Regions from separate parts of the Promicromonospora sukumoe genome, predicted to be linked through region 4. Evidence: riboswitches for the same ligand, from Rfam matches in the RefSeq annotation. Region 4 holds a riboswitch; each other region holds the start of a gene.
The links. Region 4 has a riboswitch for S-adenosylmethionine ahead of FHX71_RS25080 (aminotransferase class V-fold PLP-dependent enzyme). Riboswitches for the same ligand answer to the same signal wherever they lie in the genome.
Positions count from the first base shown of each region.

Region 1: another riboswitch for S-adenosylmethionine. It lies ahead of FHX71_RS12045 (LLM class flavin-dependent oxidoreductase); the one in region 4 lies ahead of FHX71_RS25080 (aminotransferase class V-fold PLP-dependent enzyme).
Region 2: another riboswitch for S-adenosylmethionine. It lies ahead of FHX71_RS28465 (methylenetetrahydrofolate reductase); the one in region 4 lies ahead of FHX71_RS25080 (aminotransferase class V-fold PLP-dependent enzyme).
Region 3: another riboswitch for S-adenosylmethionine. It lies ahead of FHX71_RS05095 (LLM class flavin-dependent oxidoreductase); the one in region 4 lies ahead of FHX71_RS25080 (aminotransferase class V-fold PLP-dependent enzyme).

Region 1 covers NZ_JACGWV010000001.1:2,715,875-2,719,207, forward strand. Annotated here, with positions in the region: gene FHX71_RS12040 (ABC transporter substrate-binding protein) at 1-670, opposite strand, end outside; gene FHX71_RS12045 (LLM class flavin-dependent oxidoreductase) at 734-1,903, opposite strand; SAM riboswitch class IV at 1,931-2,042, opposite strand; gene FHX71_RS12050 (SDR family oxidoreductase) at 2,142-3,014, opposite strand; gene FHX71_RS29285 (TetR/AcrR family transcriptional regulator) at 3,090-3,333, shown strand, end outside.
Region 2 covers NZ_JACGWV010000004.1:6,202-9,534, forward strand. Annotated here, with positions in the region: gene FHX71_RS28455 (carbohydrate ABC transporter permease) at 1-843, shown strand, start outside; gene FHX71_RS28460 (carbohydrate ABC transporter permease) at 843-1,766, shown strand; SAM riboswitch class I at 1,860-1,975, shown strand; gene FHX71_RS28465 (methylenetetrahydrofolate reductase) at 1,980-2,924, shown strand; gene FHX71_RS28470 (golvesin C-terminal-like domain-containing protein) at 3,119-3,333, shown strand, end outside.
Region 3 covers NZ_JACGWV010000001.1:1,160,455-1,163,787, reverse strand. Annotated here, with positions in the region: gene FHX71_RS05105 (O-acetylhomoserine aminocarboxypropyltransferase/cysteine synthase family protein) at 1-236, opposite strand, end outside; gene FHX71_RS05100 (rhodanese-like domain-containing protein) at 233-589, opposite strand; gene FHX71_RS05095 (LLM class flavin-dependent oxidoreductase) at 640-1,806, opposite strand; SAM riboswitch class IV at 2,170-2,282, opposite strand; gene FHX71_RS05090 (GH92 family glycosyl hydrolase) at 3,116-3,333, opposite strand, start outside.
Region 4 covers NZ_JACGWV010000003.1:218,469-221,801, reverse strand. Annotated here, with positions in the region: gene FHX71_RS25085 (hypothetical protein) at 1-222, shown strand, start outside; gene FHX71_RS25080 (aminotransferase class V-fold PLP-dependent enzyme) at 268-1,686, opposite strand; SAM riboswitch class IV at 1,718-1,831, opposite strand; gene FHX71_RS25075 (rhodanese-like domain-containing protein) at 2,129-2,578, shown strand; gene FHX71_RS25070 (O-succinylhomoserine sulfhydrylase) at 2,575-3,333, shown strand, end outside.

The DNA.
Region 1 (3,333 bases), on a different contig from region 4:
CCTGCCCGGCGGTCCAGTCGGCCACGGTGAACGGGCCGGTGCCGACCAGCTCGTCGGTGGGCTGGCACAGGTCGCCGTCCGCCTTCAGGGAGGCGGGCGCCAGCACCGAGGCACCGATGGAGGCGACGGAGTCGAGGAACGCGGCGTCGGGCTGCGCGAGCGTGACCACGAGGGTGTGGTCGTCGGTGGCCTCGGCGTTGTCGTACGCCGCGAAGGCGGCGCGGCTGTTCAGCGTGGAGTCCTCGGCGGTGATGGCGTCGTAGTTCTGCTTGACGACGTCGGCCGTCAGATCCGTGCCGTCCGAGAAGGTGACGCCGTCGCGCAGGGTGAACGTGTAGACGGTCTCGTCGTCCGAGATCTCCCACTCCTCGGCGAGCCACGGCGTGTAGCTGCCGTCGGCCGCCTTGCCCACCAGCGACTCGGCGTAGTTGCGGATGATCGGGTACGAGTTCTGCTGGCCGGAGCGCTGCGGGTTGTAGCAGACGGGCTCGACGCTGACGCCCCAGGTCAGCGAGCCGCCGGCGACCGGGTCGCCGGCCGGCTCCGCTCCGCCGGTCGAGGCGGCGGAGCCCGTCGAGCAGGCGGCCAGGGTCAGGGCGAGGGCGGCGACGGCGACGGGAGCGGCGAGGCGGCGGGCGGCGGGCAGGCGCGGGGCGCGGGGAAAGGGCATGGCGGTGCTTCCTGTTCGTACGGCAGGGAAAGAGGGGGTCGGACGGCGGACGGCGCGGCGCCGTCAGGCGGTGGTGAGCTGCGCGGCGGGCTCGGTCGGGGCGGCGGCCCGGCGCAGCGCGGGCACGAGCCCGTCCGCGACCCAGCGCGTCTCCTCGAGGTTGGGGAAGCCGGAGACGATGAACTCCTCGACGCCGAGGCGGCGGTACTCGGCGAACCGGGCGGCGACGTCCTCGAAGGAGCCGACGAAGCCGAGCGCGGGGCCGCCGGCCACGAGGCCGAAGCCGCCCCAGATGCCGGGTGCGACCCACAAGCTCTCCGGGCGGGTGACGTCCGCCGCGGCCAGGTGCGCCTGGCCGCGCTGCTGGCCCACGGACTGGCGGGCGAGCAGCGACTCGCGCAGCCGGGCCTGCGTGGCCGGGTCCACGCCGTCGAGCAGCGCGAGGGCGGCCCGCTCGGCCTCCTCGTGCGTGTCCCGCACCAGGATCCAGGCGCGGACGCCGAACCGTGCCGTGCGCCCCTGGGCGGCCGCGAGCCCGCGGATCCACTCGATCTTCTCGGCGAGCTGGTCCAGCGGTTCGAGCCAGGACAGGTACACGTCGGCGTGCTGCGCGGCGACGTCGCCCGCGTACGACGACGACCCGCCGAACCACACCTCGGGGGTGGCCGGGATGCCGAGGCCGCGGCCGCCGGCCCGCTCCAGCCGGCCCTCGCGGACGGTGTAGTGCTTCCCGGCGCGGTCGACGGTCTCGCCGCGGAACAGCGCCCGGTAGATGTCGAGGAACTCGTCGGTGCGGGCGTACTGGTCGGCCTTGTCGCCGAGGTCGCCGTGCAGCCAGGCCTCGGCCCCGGGCTCGCCGGTGACCACGTTGAGCGCCAGCCGCCCGCCCGAGACCCGCTGGAGGGTGGCGGCGCGGTGCGCGGTGTAGGCGGGCGTGGTCGTGCGCGGGTGCAGCGCGACGAGGAACCGCAGGTCCCGGGTGACGGCCGCGAGCGCCGAGGCGACGACCCACGGGTCCTCGCAGTAGGAGCCGGTGGGCACCAGCACGGAGTCGAACCCGGCCTCCTCGACCGCGAGGGCGACCTGCGTGAGGTAGGACAGGGTGGGCGGGCGGAACGGCGAGCGCGGGGCCTCGCCGTCGACGCGGTGCACGTTGGTGCCGCCGCGCAGGACGTCGCGGGACTCCCCCGCGGTGGGCAGGTACCAGTGCAGGCGTGGGGTGCTGTCGCTCATCGTTCTTCCGTTCTCCGGGACGTGCCCGGTCCGCGCTTGCCGCACGACGCGCGTGCGGCCTGGTCGTCACCCGGAGCACCCCGCCGCGAAGGAGGGTTGCTGCCCGACCAGCCGGGGCTTGTCGTCGGGACTCATGACCACATGACCGTCGGCGTGCGCTGTGGCACGTCGACGGCCGGGAATGTAAGGACGGAACGGACCTTCGTCAACGATTCCGGCGGATGTCTCGGATGGTGGATCAGGTGCGGGTGCGCAGCCGGCCGAGAACGGTCCAGCCGATCATGCGGGCGAGCCGCACGGGTCCGTAGCGGACGCCGGCCGTGAACGGGGCCTCGCCGCGCAGCGAGACCTCGGCGCCGCCGTCGGCGTAGATGACCTGGCCGGTGATGAAACCGGCGTCGGGCGTCAGGAGCCAGGCGATGGTCGCGGCGACCGGTTCGACGGGGCCGGGCAGGCCGAGCGGCTGCGGCAGGGCGTCGCGCAGCACGCGGACGCTCGCGGGGTCGGCGAGCAGGGTGCGGCGGGCAGTCCCGGTCTCGACGATGCCCGGGGCGACGGCGTTCAGCGGGATGCCGGCGCCCGCCCACTCGTCGCGGACGGCGGTGCGGCGCAGCCACCGGTTCAGAGCGATCTTGGTCGAGCGGTAGACCACGCCGCCGCGTCCGCGCGCGGCCATCCGGTCGGCGACGGCCAGGGCGCGGGGCTCGTCGCCGGCGAGGCAGGCGTCGACCAGGTCGGCCTCCCCCGCGGAGAGCGAGGACGCGGAGCTGACGACGACGGCGCGCGGCGCGGGCCGGCGGGCCAGGTCGGCGCGCAGCGCGGTGAGCAGGGCGACGGTGCCGAAGTAGTTGAGGCCGACGGCGACGCGGCCCTCCGGGCTGCCGGCGACGAGCGCGACGCCGTCGAGGCCGTCGGGGGCCAGGACCCTCACCTGCTCGATCGCGGCGGCGCGGCCGGTGGCGGTGGTCAGGTCCGCGCGGACGTCGGCCGCCTCGGTGATCCCGCACCGCACGACGCGGGCGCCGTCGTCCGCGAGCCGGGCGGCGACCGCGGCGCCGATGCCGGAGTCGGTGCCGGTCACCACGTAGGTGCGGCCGGTGTGCTGGGTCATGGGTCTCTCCTCGGTCGCGGTTAAGTGCACTAGTGCATCAATACACTAGTGCACCGGTTCCGCTAGGCTGGGGCGATGACCAAGGAGCCCGGCATCCGCGAGCGCAAGCGCGCCGAGACCCGCCGCGCGCTGGTCGGCGCGGCCACGGAGCTGTTCCTCGACCGCGGGGTCGCCGCGACGTCGGTCGACGACATCGCGGCGCGGGCCGGCGTCGCGCGCCGCACCTTCTTCCTGCACTTCCCGGCCAAGGAGGACGTGCTCTTCCACTACCTGGAGGGCCACGTGCGGCGGGCGGTGCGGGCGCTCGACGACCTGCCGG
Region 2 (3,333 bases), on a different contig from region 4:
GGGCCCGCGGTCGCACTCATTGCGACCGTGGTCCTGTTCCCGGTCGGCCTGATGTTCTGGAACTCGACACGCGACATCAGCCAGAGCGGCGTCGACGGCGGGGGAGTGGGCCTCGCGAACTTCGCGACGGTCATCGGCTTCCAGTACTTCTGGCCGATCCTCGGGCGGACGGTCGTGTGGGTGGTCGTCGTCGTCGCCTGCACCCTGATCGGGTCGCTGGCGCTCGCGGCACTGCTGAACAAGGCGTTCCCGGGCCGCCGGCTCGTGCGGATGGCCGTCATCGTGCCGTGGGCGTCCAGCGTGGTCATGACGACGCTGGTGGTGCACTACGGCCTGGAGCCGTACTTCGGCATCATCAACTCGTTCCTCGTGGACGTCGGCCTGATCAGCACGCCGGAGGGCTACGGCTGGACCCGGCACCCCGGCACCGCGTTCGCGTGGGCCATGGCGGTGGCCGTGTTCGTGTCGCTGCCGTTCACCACCTACACGGTCCTCGCCGGGCTCCAGACGGTGCCCGGCGAGACCGTGGAGGCCGCGCGCATCGACGGCGCCAGCGGGTTCCGCACCTACTTCAGCGTGGTGCTCCCGCAGCTCCGCGGCGCGATCTCGGTGGCGGTGCTGATCAACATCATCAACGTGTTCAACTCGCTGCCGATCCTGCGCGTCATGACGGGGTCCATCCCCGGGTACGACGCCGACACCGTCATGACGATGATCTTCAAGTACATGCAGAACCAGCGGCAGATCGACCTGGCCAGCGCGCTGTCCGTCATCGCGTTCCTGGTGGTCATCGCCATCGTCGCCGTCTACGTGCGGGTCGTCCGCCCCCTGGAGGAGGTCTGATGACCACGATCACCGACCCGGGGACCACCCCGCGCGACGCGACCCGGCCGCCGTCGGGCGACCGGCGGCGGGTACGGAAGTACACGACCGACCAGGTGCCACTTGGCTCCGTGCTGCTGCGGGTGCTGGCCGGGCTCGTGGTGCTGGTGGTGTTCCTGCTGCCGTACCTGATCATGTTCTTCGGCTCCGTGAAGACGAAGGCCGAGATCAGGTCGGTCGACCCCACCTACTTCCCCACCGAGTGGCACTGGGACAACTACGTCACCATGTGGTCCACGCCCGAGACGCCGCTCGCGCAGAACCTGATCTCCACCCTGGTGATCTCGCTGTGCGCCACGCTGCTCGTGCTCGCCGTGGCGCTGCCCGCGGCCTACTACACGGCGCGGTTCCGGTTCCGGGGGCGGCTCGTCTTCCTGTTCCTCGTGATCGTGACCCAGATGGTGCAGCCCGCGGTGCTCACGTCGGGCCTGTTCCGCCAGTTCATCGCCCTCGGCATCCTCGACACGTGGCTCGCGATGATCCTGGTCAACGCGGCGTTCAACCTGTCGTTCGCCGTCTGGATCATGCACAGCTTCTTCGCGGGCATCCCCAAGGAGGTCGACGAGGCCGCGCAGCTCGACGGCGCCGGCACGTTCGCCGTCCTGACCAAGATCAACCTGCCGCTCGTCTGGCCGGGGATCGTCACGGCGGTCGTGTTCACGTTCGTCGCCTCCTGGAACGAGTTCGCGGCCTCGCTCGTGCTGCTGACGACGGCGGGCAACCAGCCGCTGTCGGTGGCGCTCACCAAGTTCGTGGGCCAGTACGAGACGTCGTGGCACTACGTGTTCGGGGTGTCCGTGGTGGCGATCGTGCCCGTCGTGATCCTGTTCATGATCATCGAGAAGCGCCTGGTGGGCGGCCTGGTGGCGGGGTCCGTGAAGTAGCGGACGCTGCGGGTGCGCGGTCCGTGGACCGGGGCGTCTCGACCGCCGGACGAATTCTGTCCCAGTGCTGGACAATCGCTTAGCATGGTGGCGATCCCATCCAGAGCGGTCGAGAGTCCTGGCTCCGTGACACCGCAGCAACCTGCCGACTTCCTGCCTCGTGGCCGTGGCGTGAGGACGTAAGGTGCTCACGCCAGGTTCGATGGAGCAGCCATGGTCGCCGAGGTACACCCGCACCGCCCCACGGTGTCGTTCGAGCTGATGCCTCCCCGCCGGCCCGACGCCGCGCCCAACTTCTGGGAGACGGCGCAGCGGCTCGTGGCGGCCCGCCCGGACTTCGTCTCCGTCACCTACGGGGCGGCCGGCGGCGACCGGGCGACGGCGCGCGAGGTGCTCGCGACGCTGCTGCGCGGTACGCCCGTGCTCCCGGTGGCCCACCTGACCTGCGTGGGCGCCTCCCGGGAGGACGTCTCCGCTGTGATCGAGGAGTTCCTCGAGGCCGGGGTGCGGTCCTTCCTCGCGCTGCGCGGCGACCCGCCGCGCGACGAGCCGGACTGGCGTCCGCCGGCCGACGGCGTGCGCTCCAGCGTCGACCTGGTGCGGCTGCTGCGCCAGGTCGAGGAGCGGCGCTGCGCCGCCGACGTCAGCACGGCGCTGCGCTCCGCCGCCCGTCCGCTGGCCATCGCCGTCGCGACGTTCCCGGACGGCAACCCCGGGGCGGGCACCACGCGCGAGCAGGAGGTGCGGCGGCTCCTGGAGAAGCAGGAGGCGGGCGCGAGCTTCGCAATCACGCAGTTCTTCTACCGGGCCGACTCCTACACCGGGTTCGTCGAGGCGGCCCGCGCCGCGGGCGTGACCATCCCGATCCTGGCCGGCGTCCTGCCGACGACGGAGGCGCGCCGGCTGCGCCGCGTCGAGGAGCTCACCGGCGTGGCGGCGCCCGCCGACCTCCTGCGGGACCTCGACCGGCTCACCGGCCCGGACGGCGCCGTCGACGCCGAGGCCCAGCACGCCCACGGCATCGAGTACTCCGCGGCGCTCGCGCGCGAGGTGCTCGACGCCGGAGCGCCCGGCGTGCACGTGTACACGTTCAACAAGCACCGCCCGGCCCTGGACCTCCTGGACCGCGTAGGCCTCACGGGCCGAGCCGCCGCCTAACCCCCTCGTTGAGTGCTGGGTATTCGCCCTTTTTCGCGCGCCGGAAGGGCGAATACCCAGCACTCAACGAAGCGGGGTCGGCATCTTGTGTCGGGGATATCCACGATGTGATGTACCCCGGGGTCGTGGGGGCGGCTGATACTACGGGTGAATTCGGCCCGTACCAGCGTGACCGACCCCGTGGAGGCCCCACCGTGCACGAACACGACCACAGCTCCACCGACTGCTGTCCCACCTCGCTCGGGCGGCGCGACCTGCTGCGCGGCGCCGTCGTCCTCGGCATCGGTGCCGCGGGCGCGACGATCGCGGCGCCCGGCGTCGCCGCGGCGGCACCCGCCGTCCCACCCTCTCTGGCGCCGGACCCCGAGGCGCCCGCCGACGCGCCGCCCGGCGCCGTCGCCGGGGTCGA
Region 3 (3,333 bases), on a different contig from region 4:
TCGACGGCGGCCGTGGTCGGGTTGCCGGTGCGCGTGTAGGCGAAGCCCTCGCCGGCGCCGAAGTGCCCGGCGGCCTGCTCCCACTCCTCGAACTCGAACCCGGCGGTCAGGTAGACGGGCGTGGCGCGCGGGACCACGTGGCCCGACGCCGCGGGGTCGGGCGCACCGGTGGCGCGCCCGGCGTCGTCCCGCCCCGCGCTGCGCGCGTGCACCTGCCGGGTGGCGAAGCCGGTCATGGGGCCGCGCTCGGCTCGGCCGCCTCCGTCGCGGGCAGGCCCGCCTCCTTCCAGGCCGGGAACCCGCCGTCGACGTGCGAGACGTCGGTGTAGCCGCGGGCGGCGAGCGCCTCGGCGACGGGTCCGGAGCCGTTGATCGAGCCGCAGACGATCACGACGGGCGTGTCGAGGGTGATCGCGGGGTTGTCGGACGGCCCGAACAGCGCGTCGAGGTCGTTCCGGTCCGCGAGGGTGGCGCCCGGGATCTCGCCCGCCGACGCGCGGCCGGCGGCCGAGCGGACGTCGATCAGCAGGGCGCCGCCGGCGACCTTGGCGCCCGCGGCGTCGGGGGTCTGCAGCTCAGGGGTGGTCATGGTGGGTCTCCTTGGTGTGGGGGGGTACGGGGGCCAGGCGCTGGTGCTCGTCAGGCGCTGAGCAGCCGGCCCGTGGGCAGTGCCTCGCGCTCCCGCTCGGCGTCGGACAGTCCGAGCGAGCCGCGCAGCGTCGTCTCCGTGCGCTCGGTGCGGAACAGGCCGGCGTGCTGGAGGGCGGGCACCAGGTGGTCGGTGATCGTGTCGAGGTCCGAGCTGAGCGAGGACGGCCGCAGCAGGAACCCGTCGACGGCGCCGACCGTGGTCAAGTCGGCGATCAGGGTGGCCAGCTCGTCCGGGGTGTCGGCGATCACGAGTCCGTCGCCCATGGCCGCGGTGCCCTCCAGGGCCTCGACGAGCTCCAGCCGGGCGCGGGCGCTGGCCCGCTCGGCCGCGAGCACCACGTAGACCTCGGCGAGCACGCGCACGTCCTCGGGGTCCCGCCCGGCCGACAGCGCCGAGTCCCGCACGAGCCGGCGCAGGCGCACCGCCTGCGCGGCGTCGGTCACGGTGATCCGCGCGACGTCGGCGGTGCGGCCGGCCAGCGCGGCGCTTGCCTCGGAGCGCGCCGACACGACGAGCGGCGGCGGCACCTGCGGCAGGGCGTCCTCCGTGCCGGCGGCCGGGCGGCCGCGGACGGCGAACCGGATGCCGTCGTGGTCCACGCGGAACCGGCCCTCGGCGTCGAGCTCGACCGCGCCCGACCCGCTGCCGGGACGCCCCGTCCACACCTGGGTGACGGACCGGATGCCGAGCTCGACCCGGGCGGCCCAGGCGTCGTCGGCCTCGGGGAGCCTGCTCTGCCGCACGGCCTGCCAGCCGGCCCGGCCGCTGCTCGCGCGGTCGATGCTGCTCAGCGCGACGGCGGCGTGGCCCGCCTCGACGTGCACGGTGTCGACGGCGGCGACCAGGCCGATGCCCGTCGTGACGCGCGCGGCGCGGGCCGCGGCGACGGCCGTGTCCAGCCGCCCGGTGACCTGGCTGCGGCCGGGGTGGAGCAGGAAGCCCTCGTCGAGGCTGACGAAGTCCAGCAGGCCACGGTCTGCGGTCCGCATGAGGTGCAGGAAGCGCTCGCCGTCGAACGGGCGCGGCGCGATGGGGCCACGTGCCCGGTGGGCGCCCGGGCGGGCGCCGGCGGAGGTGAGGTCCACGCCGAGCACGACGGGACGGGCGGACGGGCCGGTGGACGAGAGGGACGTGGGCTGCGACGGGTACGGCACGGCGGGGCTCCGTTCGGGCTGCGGCGGCACGACGGCGCCCGGAGGACCCGGCCGACGCGCGGGATGCACGACGGCGCCTGGGGGTCACCCGGGAGCGTGGCTGCCGAGAGGCAGGAAAGAGACGTCCGGTCAGGAACGTGAGGGCCGGATACGGCCGGGGCTCGGCGTACGACGCCGAGGGAAGGTCAGTGCCGGGCTGTCGCCGTCAGCGACAGGAACAGTGACAACACATGTCCTCGCGCGGGGCAGCACCAGCCCGCAGGGGGACGATCCGGGACGGCAGGGACACGTGGACGGCGGGGGCAGCGGGGGCGGCGCTCCGGGTCATCGTCGTTCTCCTCACCTGCTCGCCCATCGGCGAGCGACGCGTGTTGTCATCCGCCGGCCGGCGGTGGACCTGGTCCTCACCCGGGGCACCCACCCGCGCGGGGGGTTGCCGTCCGACCAGCCGGGGCTTCGTGTCGGAGCTCATGACCTGCCGAGACCTTCTACATCTCTCCGATCGGATTGGTGTGGTTGGTCTCGATGTCACAGAAGATACGAATGGAACCCATAGAAGTCAACGATCTGTCCGCCAGATCTCACATCCCGGGACCTGGGGGTGGTTGGTGGGGTGGGCGGGGGCTGGTGCAACGGCTGCGCGGCGCCCGGCGCGGTGCTTGGCGCGGCGCCCGGGCCGGCACTCGGCCCGGCGCTTGGTCCGGCACCCGGTCCGCGAGATCGGCCGGTTGCACCGGCCGTTCAATGAGCTCGGTCGGTTGCTTTGAGATCGGTCGGCTGATTGACCGATCTCAAACCAACCGACCGAGCTCATTGAAGGCGGACAGACATGCAAGACCCGAGCACATGGAGGGCGTGGTGGCCCGGAGCACACACCTGGGGCCGGCGCAGCCCGGGCGAGCCCTCCCCTGGTTGGCGTCGCCGTCCCCCCATGGGCATCGCCGCCGGGGCACACGGATGTGCGCTTCTACCCAGTCATTGGGCCCGGAACCGGGCTGTTTTCGGGCGTAATGACTGGGTAGAAGCGCACCTTCCCGCGGGCCGCGGTCTGCGGAGCCCCCATCGCTCAGAGGTGCATTGCGCTCGGTCGACAATGTCTACCGAGAGCAACGCATCCCGATCGCGCATGTTCTCCCCGCGCCTCCCGTCCGGCTCCGCCGCACAGGTACACGGAAGTGCGCTTCTACCCAGTCATTCGGCCCGGAACCAGGCTGCTTTCGGGCGTAATGACTGGGTAGAAGCGCACTTCGGGTTCGGGCCCGACACCGGGGACGGCGTGAGTGGGTGCCGCCGTCGGAGCTGCGAAGGGTCAGGCCAGGAGGAGCTCGATCTGGGTCAGGGCGCCCGAGTCGGTGAGTTCCAGCCGGACGGCGGTCAGCGGGACGGGCTCGTCGAGCACGAACGGGCGCAGCTGGCTGGGCCAGCGCCACTCCTCGCCCGACCGCTCGTCGAGCACCCGGCCGTCGGCCGCGACCAGTCGCCACGCCGACGGCGCCCTGTCAGGAAACGCACCCGAGGTCAGCGTGT
Region 4 (3,333 bases):
GCCCTCGCGATGGCCGGCTACTTCGGCGTCGCGACCGCGGCCCTGTTCCTGGAGCCGCGGCTCGGGCTGGCCCTCGCGGGCCTCGCCCTCGCCGCGCACGCCGGGTGGGATGTGGTGCACTACCGCCGCGACGTCGTGGTGAACCGTTCGCTGGCCCTGTGGTGCATCGGCCTGGACCTCACGCTGGGCGGCATCTGCGTGGCGCTGGCGCTGGCGCTGTAGCTGTCAGACGTACAGGTCACCGGGGTGACCTGTACGTCTGACACGTCAGTCCTCGTCGGGGAGGCAGCCGAAGGCCTCGTCGAAGCCCAGGGCGGCCGTCGCGAGCAGGCCCGCCAGGCCGGAGCCCTCGGGCACAGGACGCGGGTCGTCGATCACGACCCACAGCCCGTCGACGACGTCGTACCCGGCCTGCGGGCCGTCCTCGACCAGGCTGCCGACGGCGGCGATCAGGCGCTCGATCTCCTCGCCCGCGGTGCCGACGCCGACCGAGGCACGCACGGCCCCGGCGTCGAAGCCGAGCCGGCCGAGCAGCGGGTGCGCGCAGAAGCGGCCGTCGCGCACGCCGATGCCGTGCTCCGCGGACAGGTAGGCGGCGACGAGGCCCGGGTCGTACCCGGTCACGGTGAAGGTGACGACGCCGACCGGGTCGACGGCGTCGGCCCAGACCCGCACGACCTCGACGCGGTCGATCGCCTCGAGCCCCGACACGAGCCGGCGGCGAAGCGTGTTCTCGTGGGCGACGACCTCGGCCGCGTCCAGCGCGGCCAGCTCCTCGCAGGCCGCGGCGAGCGCGACGGCGCCGATGACGTTGGGCGAGCCGGCCTCGTGGCGGGCGGGCCCCTCGTGCCAGTCGGTGCCGCCGACGCGCACCCGCCGGACGGCGCCGCCGCCCGCGAGGTACGGCGTGCCGGCGTCGAGCCAGTCGCGGCGGCCCACCAGCACGCCGGCGCCGAACGGGGCGTAGGTCTTGTGCCCGGAGAAGGCGAGGTAGTCCACGCCGGTGGACTCCAGGGAGATGCGGCGGTGCGGCACGAGCTGGGCGCCGTCGAGCGCGACGCGCGTCCCGAACTCGTGGGCGACGGCGACGATCTCGCCGATCGGGAGGGACTCCCCCGTCACGTTCGACGCGCCGGTCAGGGCCAGGAGGGCGTACGGCCGGTCCTCCGCGGCGTCGGCCAGCTCCTCCCGGATCTGGGCGACGGTCTCGGCGACGGTCGCGCCGCCGGTCAGCACGGTCGCGCCGGTGGTGCGCTGCCAGGGCAGCAGGTTCGCGTGGTGCTCGACGTCGAGCACCAGCACGCGGCCGGGCTCGCCGTCGGCCTGCGCGGGGACGCAGCCGGCGAGGAGGTTGAGGGAGTCGGTGGTGTTCCGGGTGATGATCGTCAGGTCGTCCTCGCGGGCGCCGACGAAGGCCCCGATGGTGCGCCGGGCGGTCTCGTAGAGCGCCGTGCTCACCTGGGAGAGGTAGCCCGCGCCGCGGTGCACGCTGGCGTACAGGGGCAGCACCTGGGTGACGCGGTCGGCGACGGCCTGCAGGGCCGGGGCGGACGCGGCGACGTCGAGGTTCGCGTACGAGACCTGGGTGCCGTCCACGAGCGGGACGAGCGTGCCGCCGCCGACGACGGGGCGCAGCGGGGCGAGGTCGGTCACCGCGGTGGCACGGCTGAGAGTGGGAGCAGACATGGCGTCCTCCAGCACAGTCCTGGGGGAGGTTCCCCCGCGCTTGCCGCACGCGGGTGCGCACGGCCTGGTCGTCACCCGGGGCACCCCACCGCGGAGGGAGGGTTGCCGGCCAGCGAGCCGGGGCTTGACGCTGGCACTCATGACCTGCGGACATCCTGTGCTGCGGGCAAAACCCCTGTCAACGCATGTCTCAGATGCTGGTCCCACCTGCTGGTCGGGGCCTGGCATCGTCGTCACCGGAGCGAGAACCGGCTTCCCTACCGGATTGGTCGGGTTGCCTGTCGAGACACTGTTCCACCCACCGGACACATGTCGTAGGGTTGTCAGCGACCATCCCGAGCGGCCGAGTGACGTGGCACGACGACGCCGCAGCAACCCAGCGTTCCCCGCAGCAGCGGAGGACGGACGAGGGTGCTACCGCCACGACCGATGGAGGAGCATCATGAGCGACCCCGCGCGCATCGAGGCACGGCCGGCCCAGGGCTACGCCGGTGACATCACGCCCCAGCAGGCCTGGGACCTGCTCGCCGGCGACCCGACGGCCACCCTGGTGGACGTCCGCACCGAGGGCGAGTGGCGCGCGATCGGCATCCCGGACACCGCGTCGCTGGAGAAGCAGCCCGTGTTCGCCGAGTGGGTGCAGGCCGGCGGCGTGCCCAACCCGCGGTTCCTGGAGGAGCTCCGGTCGGCCGGCGTCTCCGACGGGCCCATCGTCTTCCTGTGCCGCTCCGGCCAGCGCTCGATCGCCGCGGCGCGGCTCGCGACGTCGTCCGGCATCGCGCCGTCGTACAACGTGCTGGAGGGCTTCGAGGGCGCGCCCGGCGTGGACGGCGTCCGCGACCAGCAGGGCTGGAAGGTCGCCGGCCTGCCGTGGACGGCGGGCCCCGCGTGACCGTCACCGGTGCGTACCCGCCCGACGCGAACCCGGGCGGTTCCGGCCGCAAGCCCCTGCCCGACGGCGTCCGCCCGGCGACCCTCGCCGTGCGCGGCGGCCACCAGCGCAGCGAGTTCCAGGAGACCAGCGAGGCGCTGTTCCTCACGCAGGGCTACGTCTACGACAACGCCGCCGAGGCCGAGGCCGCCTTCAAGGGCGACGTCGACCGGTTCGTCTACTCGCGCTACGGCAACCCGACGGTGCACACCTTCGAGGAGCGGCTGCGCCAGCTCGAGGGCGCCGACGCCTGCTACGCGACCGCGACCGGCATGTCGGCGGTGTTCACGTCACTGGCCGCGCTCGTCGAGTCGGGCTCGCGGATCGTGGCGGCCCGGGCGCTGTTCGGGTCCAGCGTGGTGATCTTCGAGGAGATCTTCAAGAAGTGGGGCGTGCGCACCGACTACGTGGACGGGCACGTGCTCTCCCAGTGGGAGGAGGCCCTGGCCACGCCCGCGGACGTGGTGTTCTTCGAGACGCCGTCCAACCCGATGCAGGACATCGTGGACGTGCGCGCCGTCGTGGACCTGGCGCACGCCGCCGGGGCGACCGTGGTGCTCGACAACGTGTTCGCGACGCCGCTGCTGCAGAAGCCGCTGGAGCTCGGCGCCGACGTCGTCGTCTACTCGGCGACCAAGCACATCGACGGGCAGGGCCGCGTGCTGGGCGGCGCGATCCTCGGCTCGACCGACTACATCACCGGGCCCGTGCAGACG